Regions from separate parts of the Marinobacter metalliresistant genome, predicted to be linked through region 2. Evidence: predicted binding sites of a transcription regulator. Region 2 holds the regulator's gene; each other region holds the start of a gene.

The links. The regulator FliA, encoded in region 2, starts transcription of late flagellar genes. The targets are predictions, from matches to a motif close to CTAAAGTTTNNNNNNNNNNNGCCGNTAA.
Region 1: a site for FliA is predicted at 1,158-1,185, ahead of NLK58_RS00415 (methyl-accepting chemotaxis protein). Genes of this name have one in related genera too.
Region 3: a site for FliA is predicted at 1,158-1,185, ahead of NLK58_RS08245 (methyl-accepting chemotaxis protein). Genes of this name have one in related genera too.

What each region holds. Positions count from the first base shown of each region.
Region 1 covers NZ_CP101118.1:89,437-92,457, reverse strand. Annotated here, with positions in the region: gene dbpA (ATP-dependent RNA helicase DbpA) at 1-426, opposite strand, end outside; gene NLK58_RS00420 (DUF2058 domain-containing protein) at 533-1,069, shown strand; gene NLK58_RS00415 (methyl-accepting chemotaxis protein) at 1,323-3,021, shown strand, end outside.
Region 2 covers NZ_CP101118.1:1,146,226-1,149,246, forward strand. Annotated here, with positions in the region: gene NLK58_RS05320 (chemotaxis protein CheA) at 1-198, opposite strand, end outside; gene NLK58_RS05325 (protein phosphatase CheZ) at 215-1,000, opposite strand; gene cheY (chemotaxis response regulator CheY) at 1,021-1,404, opposite strand; gene NLK58_RS05335 (RNA polymerase sigma factor FliA) at 1,567-2,310, opposite strand; gene NLK58_RS05340 (MinD/ParA family protein) at 2,343-3,021, opposite strand, start outside.
Region 3 covers NZ_CP101118.1:1,760,467-1,763,487, forward strand. Annotated here, with positions in the region: gene NLK58_RS08245 (methyl-accepting chemotaxis protein) at 1-1,116, opposite strand, end outside; gene NLK58_RS08250 (3-oxoacyl-[acyl-carrier-protein] synthase III C-terminal domain-containing protein) at 1,351-3,021, shown strand, end outside.

The sequences.
Region 1 (3,021 bases), 1.1 Mb from region 2:
CGAGAGAGTCCCCTTGCGCAGGTGGTCCTGAACCCGTCCCGGCGTGCCGACAACAATGTGCGCCCCATGACTGAGCGAACCGATCTGCGGCCCGATCGACACACCTCCGCACAGGGTCAGTATCTTGACGTTCTCGCGGGCGCGGGCCAGCTCCCTCAACGCCTTCGCCACCTGATCCGCCAGCTCCCGGGTCGGGCATAAAATCAACGACTGCACCGCAAACAACCGTGGATTCAGCCGCTCAATCAGACTGATGCCAAATGCAGCGGTTTTACCACTCCCGGTTTTTGCCATGGCAATCACGTCTTTACCGGCAAGCCCTGGCGCTAATGCCTTTGCCTGTATCTCGGTGGGTTTTGTAAAACCCAGCTGCTCAAGATTTGCACGCATGGCAGAAGACAAACCGAAGTCATTAAAAGAAGACATAAAAGAAAATCCCGGAATCAGCGGATGCTGGTTATGAAGGCAATAATGAGGGCGTATACTAGGCCAGAATGATACCAGAATTTGCAACTAAAGAACGGAGTTACTGATGGCAACCCTTCAGGACCAATTGCTGAAAGCCGGCCTTGCCGATGAGAAAAAAGCCAAAACCATTCGCACTGAAAAGCGCAAGCAACGTAAGCAGCAACCCAAGGGCGCGGTTCAGGTTAACGAAGCCGAAATCCGGGCACGCCAGGCCCGCGAAGAAAAGGCAGAACGGGACCGTCAGTTGAACCTTGAGCGCCAGCACGCGGCTGAGAGGAAAGCAATCCAGGCACAGATCCGCCAATTGGTTGAATCGAACCGCCTCGACCGAAGCCGGGGGGAAACCTCCTATCAGTTTGTCCATGGCAAGAAGATCAAGAAGATTTTTGTAGACGACAAAATGGTCGATCAGCTGTCCCGCGGCCGACTGGCCATTGTCCATGTCAACGACAATTACGAGATCGTGGCAGAGGGCGTTGCCCGGAAGATTCTGGAACGTGACGAAAATGCCGTTGTCGTGCTCCACGATCGCAAGAAGGATGACGCGGGAGAAGATGATCCCTATGCGGGTTATGAGATCCCCGATGATCTGATGTGGTAAACCGGCGGCTCAATTCTGATAGCTTTAAATTCTCAGCAACCCTCTATTCCGTATCACGTTCGAAAACACCCGGCAATCAACTGTAACGGTAAAGTTCTGGAATACGCAGCCGTAAACCGACTTAATATAAGTCAAACAAAAGGCACTTTAACTCTTCAGGGCGCATCAGAACGCCTCCCGGTTTCCACAACCAGGGCGAGAAGCGATAAAGGCTGAACCGGCAAATCTCACCTCCTCCAGGGACATTGAATCAATGCGTTTTCCAGAACTCTTCTCCAATATGACCATCCGGACCAGGCTGGCCAGCGGCTTCGCCATCCTGCTGTTACTGACCATTCTGGTGGGCGTGGTGGGTGACCGCGCCCTGGACAGCTACAGCAAAATGTCAAATATTGTTGCCATGCTGGGGCAAGTGAATACCGGCCTTACGGAAGCTCGCGTGGAAGAGAAGAACTTCCTTTTGACAGGCGAAGCTGATGCAGTCACCAAAACGCAAGCGCAAGGCGACCGCGTTCTCGAACTAACCAACGAGATAAAACCCCTGCTGGAGGTCAGCGAAGACGTTAACAAGCTGGGCCGCATTCAGTCTGGTGTAAAACAGTATCAGCAACTGATGGGAGAGGTTGAGAAAAACATCAGTGATCGGGAAAAGGCCCTCAACCGCCTTGAGACCAGTGCCAGAATTTTCGGGTCGTCCCTGAAGGCCCATAGTTCGCTGTTCTTTGCCTCAGCGATTTTCGAGGATATGCGCCGGTCAGAACGAAAGTTTCTGATCGAGCATGATGACGCCAGCGTCAAGGCGTTTCTTGGCGATGCCAAAAGGGTCCAGAGCCCGCTGAAATCAGCTGCCATCACTGCCGAAGAAAAAGAACAGATCAACGCGGCGCTCGACACCTATGCCAACGAGTTCCGTACGGCTGTAGAACTGACCCAAACGGGCAGCCGCTTATCGGAGGAAATGGTCAGTACAGCGAGAAGCGCCATTGAGTCTGCGAACAGCCTCCGTGCCCTGCAGGCCGAAAAAATGGAAACGGACCGTCAGCAAGCATCCTGGCTGATTTTTGGCGCGACAAGTATCGCTCTGGTGCTCGGTATATTAATGGCCTATCTCATTACCCGCTCGATTGTGGCACCGGTCAACCAGGCGGTAGACATCGCATCTGAAGTTGCTTCCGGCAACCTGACGGTCGACATAAACGCCTCTGGAACCAATGAGATTGGCCGCTTGATGGCTGCCCTGGCGACCATGGTCACCAGCCTCCGGGAACTGGTCAGAAGCATCGAATCCGGCGCCTCCAACATCGCAGCTTCCTCCGAGGAACTGTCTACAGTCACCAGCCAGACCAGCGACGGCATTAATCGCCAGAAACAGGAGACCGATCAGGTCGCAACCGCGATGAACGAGATGGCAGCTACCGTTGGCGAGATTGCACGGAGTGCAGAGCAGGCATTTTCGGTGGCAACCGATGCCGCCAGCCAGGCGAGCGAGGGTGAGCGGGAAGTTCGGGAAACAGTCGAGCAAGTTAACAACCTGGCCCGGGAAGTAAACCAGAGCATGGAAACCATTCAGGGCCTGCAAAAGGAAACCGCCAACATCGGCACTGTCCTGGATGTCATCAAATCCGTGGCCGAGCAGACCAACCTGTTGGCGCTCAATGCTGCCATCGAAGCGGCGCGTGCCGGTGAGCAGGGCCGGGGATTCGCTGTGGTTGCTGATGAAGTTCGCTCCCTCGCCCAACGGACCCAATCGTCGGCTCAGGAAATCGAGACACTGGTAACCTCGCTTCAGAGTAGTGCGGGAGATTCAGTATCCGCCATGGAATCCAGCACCACCATGGCCTCCAACACGCTGGAGCGCGCGAAAGCGACGGGAGCTACCATTGAGCTCATAACCAGGGCCGTTGAGGATATCAAACAATACAACAGCCAGATTGCCACGGCATCCGAACAAC
Region 2 (3,021 bases):
GCAATTGACCAAAGCATCAAGCTGCAGGAAGCCTGCCCCACCCTTGACAGTGTGGAAACCACGGAAGATGGCGTTGAGCAGATCACTGTCATCAGGATGTTGCTCAAGGTCTACCAACTGCTCTGACAGCTTTTCGAGTATTTCGCCGGCCTCTACCAGAAAGTCCTGCAAAATCTCGTCATCAGCATCAAACGCCATGCGTTACCCTCTCTATTCAGAAACCGAGACTGGACAACAGGTCATCCACATCGTCCTGTCCCGAGACTACATCTTCACGCTCATCGGCCTTGATCTGGGGCCCGACGCCCTTTTCCGCAGATTCTTCCTGGTCATCAATCTGGTGCACGGTGCCCGTCAGCTGATCAACATGACTGGCCATCACCACCAGACTGAGCATCTGTTCCTCAACCTCTTTCACCAGCGTGGTGACTTTCTGGATGACCTGCCCGGTGAGATCCTGGAAATCCTGGGCCAGCAGTATTTCCGAGAGATTGTTGTACATGGTGTCCGCGTCCGTGGCCATGCCAGCGAAGAACTTGTCGATCCGGCCATACAACTGGCGAAATTCTGCCGGCTGCATCTCCCTGCGGCGCAAACGTTGCCACTCGTCCCGCAAGGCTGCCGCCTCGTCTCTCAGTGCGTTGGCTACCGGCATGGTTGCCTCGACCAGATCCATGGTCCGGTTGGCCGCTTCACCGGTCATATGCACCACGTATTCGAGACGGTCAGAGGCATCTGTCATTTTTGACAGCGCTTCCTGTTGTTCAGCGTTACGGGGATCTATCTGAAAGTTCCGGATCGCTTCGTGCAGGCTTCGGGTCAGTCGCCCGACCTCCCGGTACAGACTCTGATCCCTGACTTCGCTGAGTTCATTGATCAGGGTCATGGCTTTGGCATATTCGCCGGCATTGACGCTTTCAGCCAGTTCGGTTGCCTGACGCTGGAGCTTTTCCGTCACCTCTGGTTCGAGGCCCCGATGGTTCTTTTTGCTATCGCTCATGAGAGCCATCCGACCTCTGGTTACTGGATTCTTTCAAAGATTTTCTCAATCTTTTCCTTGAGCACCGCAGCAGTAAACGGCTTGACAACATAGCCATTCACGCCTGCCTGGGCAGCGGCAACAATCTGGTCCCGCTTGGCCTCTGCGGTTACCATCAGCACCGGCAGGGTTTTCAGGTTCTCGTCAGCCCTGACGGCCTTGAGCAGATCGAAACCGGACATGCCCGGCATATTCCAGTCGGTTACCAGAAAATCATACTTTCCGCTTTTGAGCATCGGCAGCGCCGTGTTGCCGTCATCGGCTTCATCGGTATTGGTGAAGCCAAGATCGCGCAGCAGGTTCTTGATGATCCGTCGCATTGTGGAAAAGTCATCCACAATGAGAATTTTCATGTTCTTGTCCAATGGGACCTCCAGTTAGTAACACCCGGAATTCGTTTGACCTTTCGGCTCGAAGTCTAGCAGGCCGCTGTTTTAACCGCTTATTGTCTGATCTTTGCTTCGGTTGTAAAGCATCGGTTACCAAAAACTACAGACTGCTCCGCTGCAGACACACAAAGGCGGTGATCAGTTGCCCGTATCCTGGCGCCAGTCCGATAACCGTCCGCGAAGGCGCAAGGCCGCCTGGCTGTGAATCTGGCTGACCCGGCTTTCACTGACGCCGAGCACCGCGCCGATTTCCTTGAGGTTCAGCTCGTCCTGGTAATACAGGCTCAGCACCAGTTTTTCCCGCTCCGGCAGTTCCTCTATAGCCTCAGCAAGACTGCGGCGGAACGCGTCGGACGAGAGTCCTTCGAGCGGATTATCCCGTGGCTCTGTCTGTTCTATCGGCAGCTCGCCGGATTCATTGAGCTCATCGAGACTAAAAAGTCGGCCGCTGTTGGAGTCGGAGAGGTAGGAATGGTACTCGGCCAGCCCCATGCCCAGTTCTTCAGCCACTTCCAGATCCTGGGCTTCCCGGCCGAGACGATCTTCAACGGCCTTGATGGCCTGGGAAATGCGGCGGGTATTACGGTGCACAGAACGGGGAACCCAGTCGCCCTTGCGGATCTCATCCACCATGGCACCGCGAATCCGGATGCCTGCGTAGGTCTCGAAGGTTGCGCCCCTGGTGGCGCTGTAGCGTTGAGCCGCCTCGAGCAGGCCGATCATTCCGGCCTGCATCAGGTCGTCAAGCTGCACAGAGGCTGGTAGCCGGGCCATCAGATGAAGGGCAATTTTCTTGACCAGAGGCGCGTGCTCCTCAACGAGCTGGGAAGGCTTCTGCGCGCCTGACTGGTTATAGATTCCGAGGTTTTTCGCCAATGTCATGTATCCGGTTTTTTTGTTTGACTGGATCCGATTCAGACTTCGACGAGCCGCTCCACAAAGAATTCCAGATGCCCACGGGGAGAGGAAGGCAGCGGCCAGTTATCAACTTTTTCCGCCAGCGCCTTGATCGCCAGGGAAGCTTTCGCCCTGGGATAGACATCCAGCACTGCCCGCTGCCGCTGAACCGCTTTTTTCACGGCTTCATCGTAAGGCACCATGCCGACATATTGTAGTGCCACATCCAGGAAGCGCTCGGTGACCCGGGTCAGTTTTTCAAACAGGTGCCGGCCTTCCTGCTCATTTCTCACCTGATTGGCAAGAATGCGGAAACGGTTGGTGCCGTAATCACGGTTCATGAGTTTGATCAGGGCGTAGCAGTCGGTGATGGAGGTGGGCTCGTCGCACACCACCAGGAGCAGCTCCTGGGAGGCTCTCAGAAAGCTCACCACTGATTCGGAAATGCCCGCGGCGGTGTCTACGATCAGCACATCAATCTGGTCACCGAGTTCGCTGAACGCGTTGATCAGCCCGGCATGCTCCATGGGGCTGAGCTGGGTCATTCGCTGGGTACCGGAGGACGCCGGTACAATCTTGATGCCACCGGGGCCATCGACCAGAACGTCCTTGAGGTCACAGTCGCCCGCCAGCACATCCTGAAGGTTCCGGTTGGCGGTAATACCGAGCAGTACATCGATATTGGCCAGCCCGAGG
Region 3 (3,021 bases), 610 kb from region 2:
TTTGCGAAGCTGCTCGGAGTAGGCGTCCGATTCGGCAATCTCCTTCGCCAGTTCGCCGCCAAGGTGATGGATCTCGTTGCCGTGCTCGTGCACCTGACGGTTGGTAATACTAACTTCCTCCACGGAAGAGGTGATGGACAGAAGCTCCTCGTGCGCCTGCTCAATGTACTGCAACATGTCGTCGAACTGGGAAGCGGTCGAGGTCACCTCTTCCCGGGCCTGATCGGTTTGTTCAAGCAGCTGCTCGGTGTCCTTCTCGGTGTGACCGACCCGGGCATCCATGTCGCTGATGATCTGATGCACGTCGCCGGTCGCCGACGCAATTTTCTGGGCCAGTTGGCGGACTTCATCCGCCACCACGGCGAAACCGCGACCGGCCTCCCCCGCCCGTGCCGCCTCGATGGCGGCATTCAGCGCCAACAGGTTGGTCTGGTCCGAGAACCCCTGCACCATCTCTAGAATCTTGCCGATTTTGCCAGCGCTTTCGCTGAGCCCGGCCACGGTCTCGCGGAAGGTCAGCAGTTGGTCGTTGACCTGCCGAATTCGTTCGGCCACCTGGGACAACGCCTGATTGGACTCGCGCACCCCGTCGAGATTACGGGAATTGAGCTCCGAGACCGACCCGGTACGCTGGGTAATGTCCTCCAGTGCCGTGGCACCCTCACCACTGGACTGGGCAATCAGCTCGGAGACTTGTTCCTGCTTGCTGGCGCTCTGCTGCGCCTCGCCGGTGAGCTTGCGCAGCCTGGCCGACTGCACCGCCACCTGCACCGCATGATGGCGCAGATCCGACAGGGCGCCCCGCATGCTGGCCAACAGTTCATTATGTTCTCTGGCAATCCGCCCTGCCTGGCCGGAGCCGACCGGTTGGTCCCTTGATATATCCAGCACCCCGTGACTCTGGCCCGCATCGGGTTCAGTCGGCGTTTCAGCGCTGGCCACCCGGTCACGGCCCAACCACCAGGCCAACCCGGTTATCACGGCAGCCAACCCAAACCCGGCCATGGCAAATCCCGGCATCATCACAACCAGGGCGAACAGGACCAGAACCAATACACTGCTGACACGGAATACCAAAGGCTGCCGTGGACGACTTTCCGAAGCGACTGCATTCATTTTTATTTGCGTCCTCTGTAAGAGTAGGAACCGTTTTTGGGTTATCGGCAGGGCTCAACAGAACTTAAAAGACCAAAACCGGGACACCCATTAGCCTGCGAGGCCAAAAGAAGGCACAGGGCCAATAGCAGCTATACTGCCTAGTACACACCACCGAGAAACTGGCGAATTACCGGAGCAAAGTCTGATTCCCGGGGCCGGCAGAGACGCAGGCAGAATCTGCAAGGAGCATTCATGAAACCGTTTCGACTGAACAAACATGGAAAGCTGGTGTTTCCCTCAAGTATCTTTACCGAGCTCGACTTCTCGATCATCACCGATCTCAACCAGTTGAAGGCGATCATTCGGCGCGACTTCGAAGTGAAGGCTCCGACCGGCACTGAAATCGCCGAACGGGCGGCTGCGGGAGGCTATGCGACGCGCTATGACCTGTTGCGCGACATCGGCCTGCACCTTTTCTGGGCGAACCGTTACGCGCTGGTGATGTACGACAAGCAGCCGATGCGCTGGCGCGATGTCCCGCGGACCCGCGACGATGTCTTCGTGTCTTTGCTGCACCCCTGGGAGGGGCGGGAAGCCAAGTCCGCAAGTGTCCGCGAAGCCTACGGGCAGCTTCCGGCGAAGTGGAACGAAACGGCTGAAGACGAGCTGTTCGACATGCTCTTTGACGGCTTCTCAAACAAGCTCCATCTCGCAGCGTCACTGCCGCCAATCAAGGCCACGATTGCCGAGGCGCTCGCCACTGCCGGCGCTAAGACAACCACCCTCGGCAACTATAATCCCGACCACCCGCGCTACAGCATCGACGACATCCTTGATGTCTCAGACGAGCAGGCCGAACTCGAGGCGCTCCGGCGCTGGGCGATGGTGCTGCACAACCAGCACCCCTGGGACCGGAGCCAGGCCAGGCTGAAGCCATTGGCCGAGATGCAGGATGACGACATCGTCGTGCTGTATTATCCGAAGAACCGCCACGTGCTCGACTTCATCAACCACGAAAAGAGTGGTATCACCGGCGCGAAGCAAGCGCCGACGCCAGATCCTTCCGTCGAGCCCGTGCGACCCTATCCGCCGGTGGTGATCGGCGACGATGCACCAATCCAACCGAAGATCGAGGCGCTGGCAATCCGCAAGGGTGAGGTCGTCTGCTCAAACGAGGATGTGGTCCGGAACTCCCCATCCTCATGGTCGCCCATGAGCGCGGAGGAAATCGCCGACAAAACCGGCATCGAACGGCGCCGTTATACCGCCGAGCCACTGGAGAATATCGCCCTTGAGGCCGCGCGGGCAGCGATGACGCATGCCGGTCGCAGGTCCGAGGAGATCGGTGCAGTGCTGTTCTGCTCCTGTACCTCGAACCGACTGATTCCGTCGACCGCCACCTGGCTCTCAGGCCAGTTGGGCATCATGCAGACCCATTGCTCGGCCGACATCGTCGCTGCGTGCGCCGGGTTCCCGTATGGCGTCGCCGAGGCGGTCCGCTTGCTGCGGGAGATTGAACGTCCGGTCCTGCTGGTCATGGCCGAAAAGTTCTCGGACAAGATCGGCAATGCCCGACCGTCGCGGATGATCTTTGGCGACGGGGCCGCCGCCGTGGTGATCGCGCCGTCCGACGGTGAACGTGACATTCATGTGGTCCAGACCTATGCGAGCGGACCCGCCAGTCAGGTCAACTCAATCATCTGGCCGAATCACGATTTCGACAACGACATCACGGTCTATGGCCCCGAGGTCAAGGCGTTGGTCAAGCGCTACCTGAACCAGATGATGGGCGAGCTTTCCGAGCTCGGGCTTGAGATCGACATAATCGTGCCCCATCAGGCCAACAAGACAATGATCATCGAGCTTGCCGAGCCCCAGGGGATCGACGCCAAGGACATTTACTTCAACATCGCCGAGGTCGGC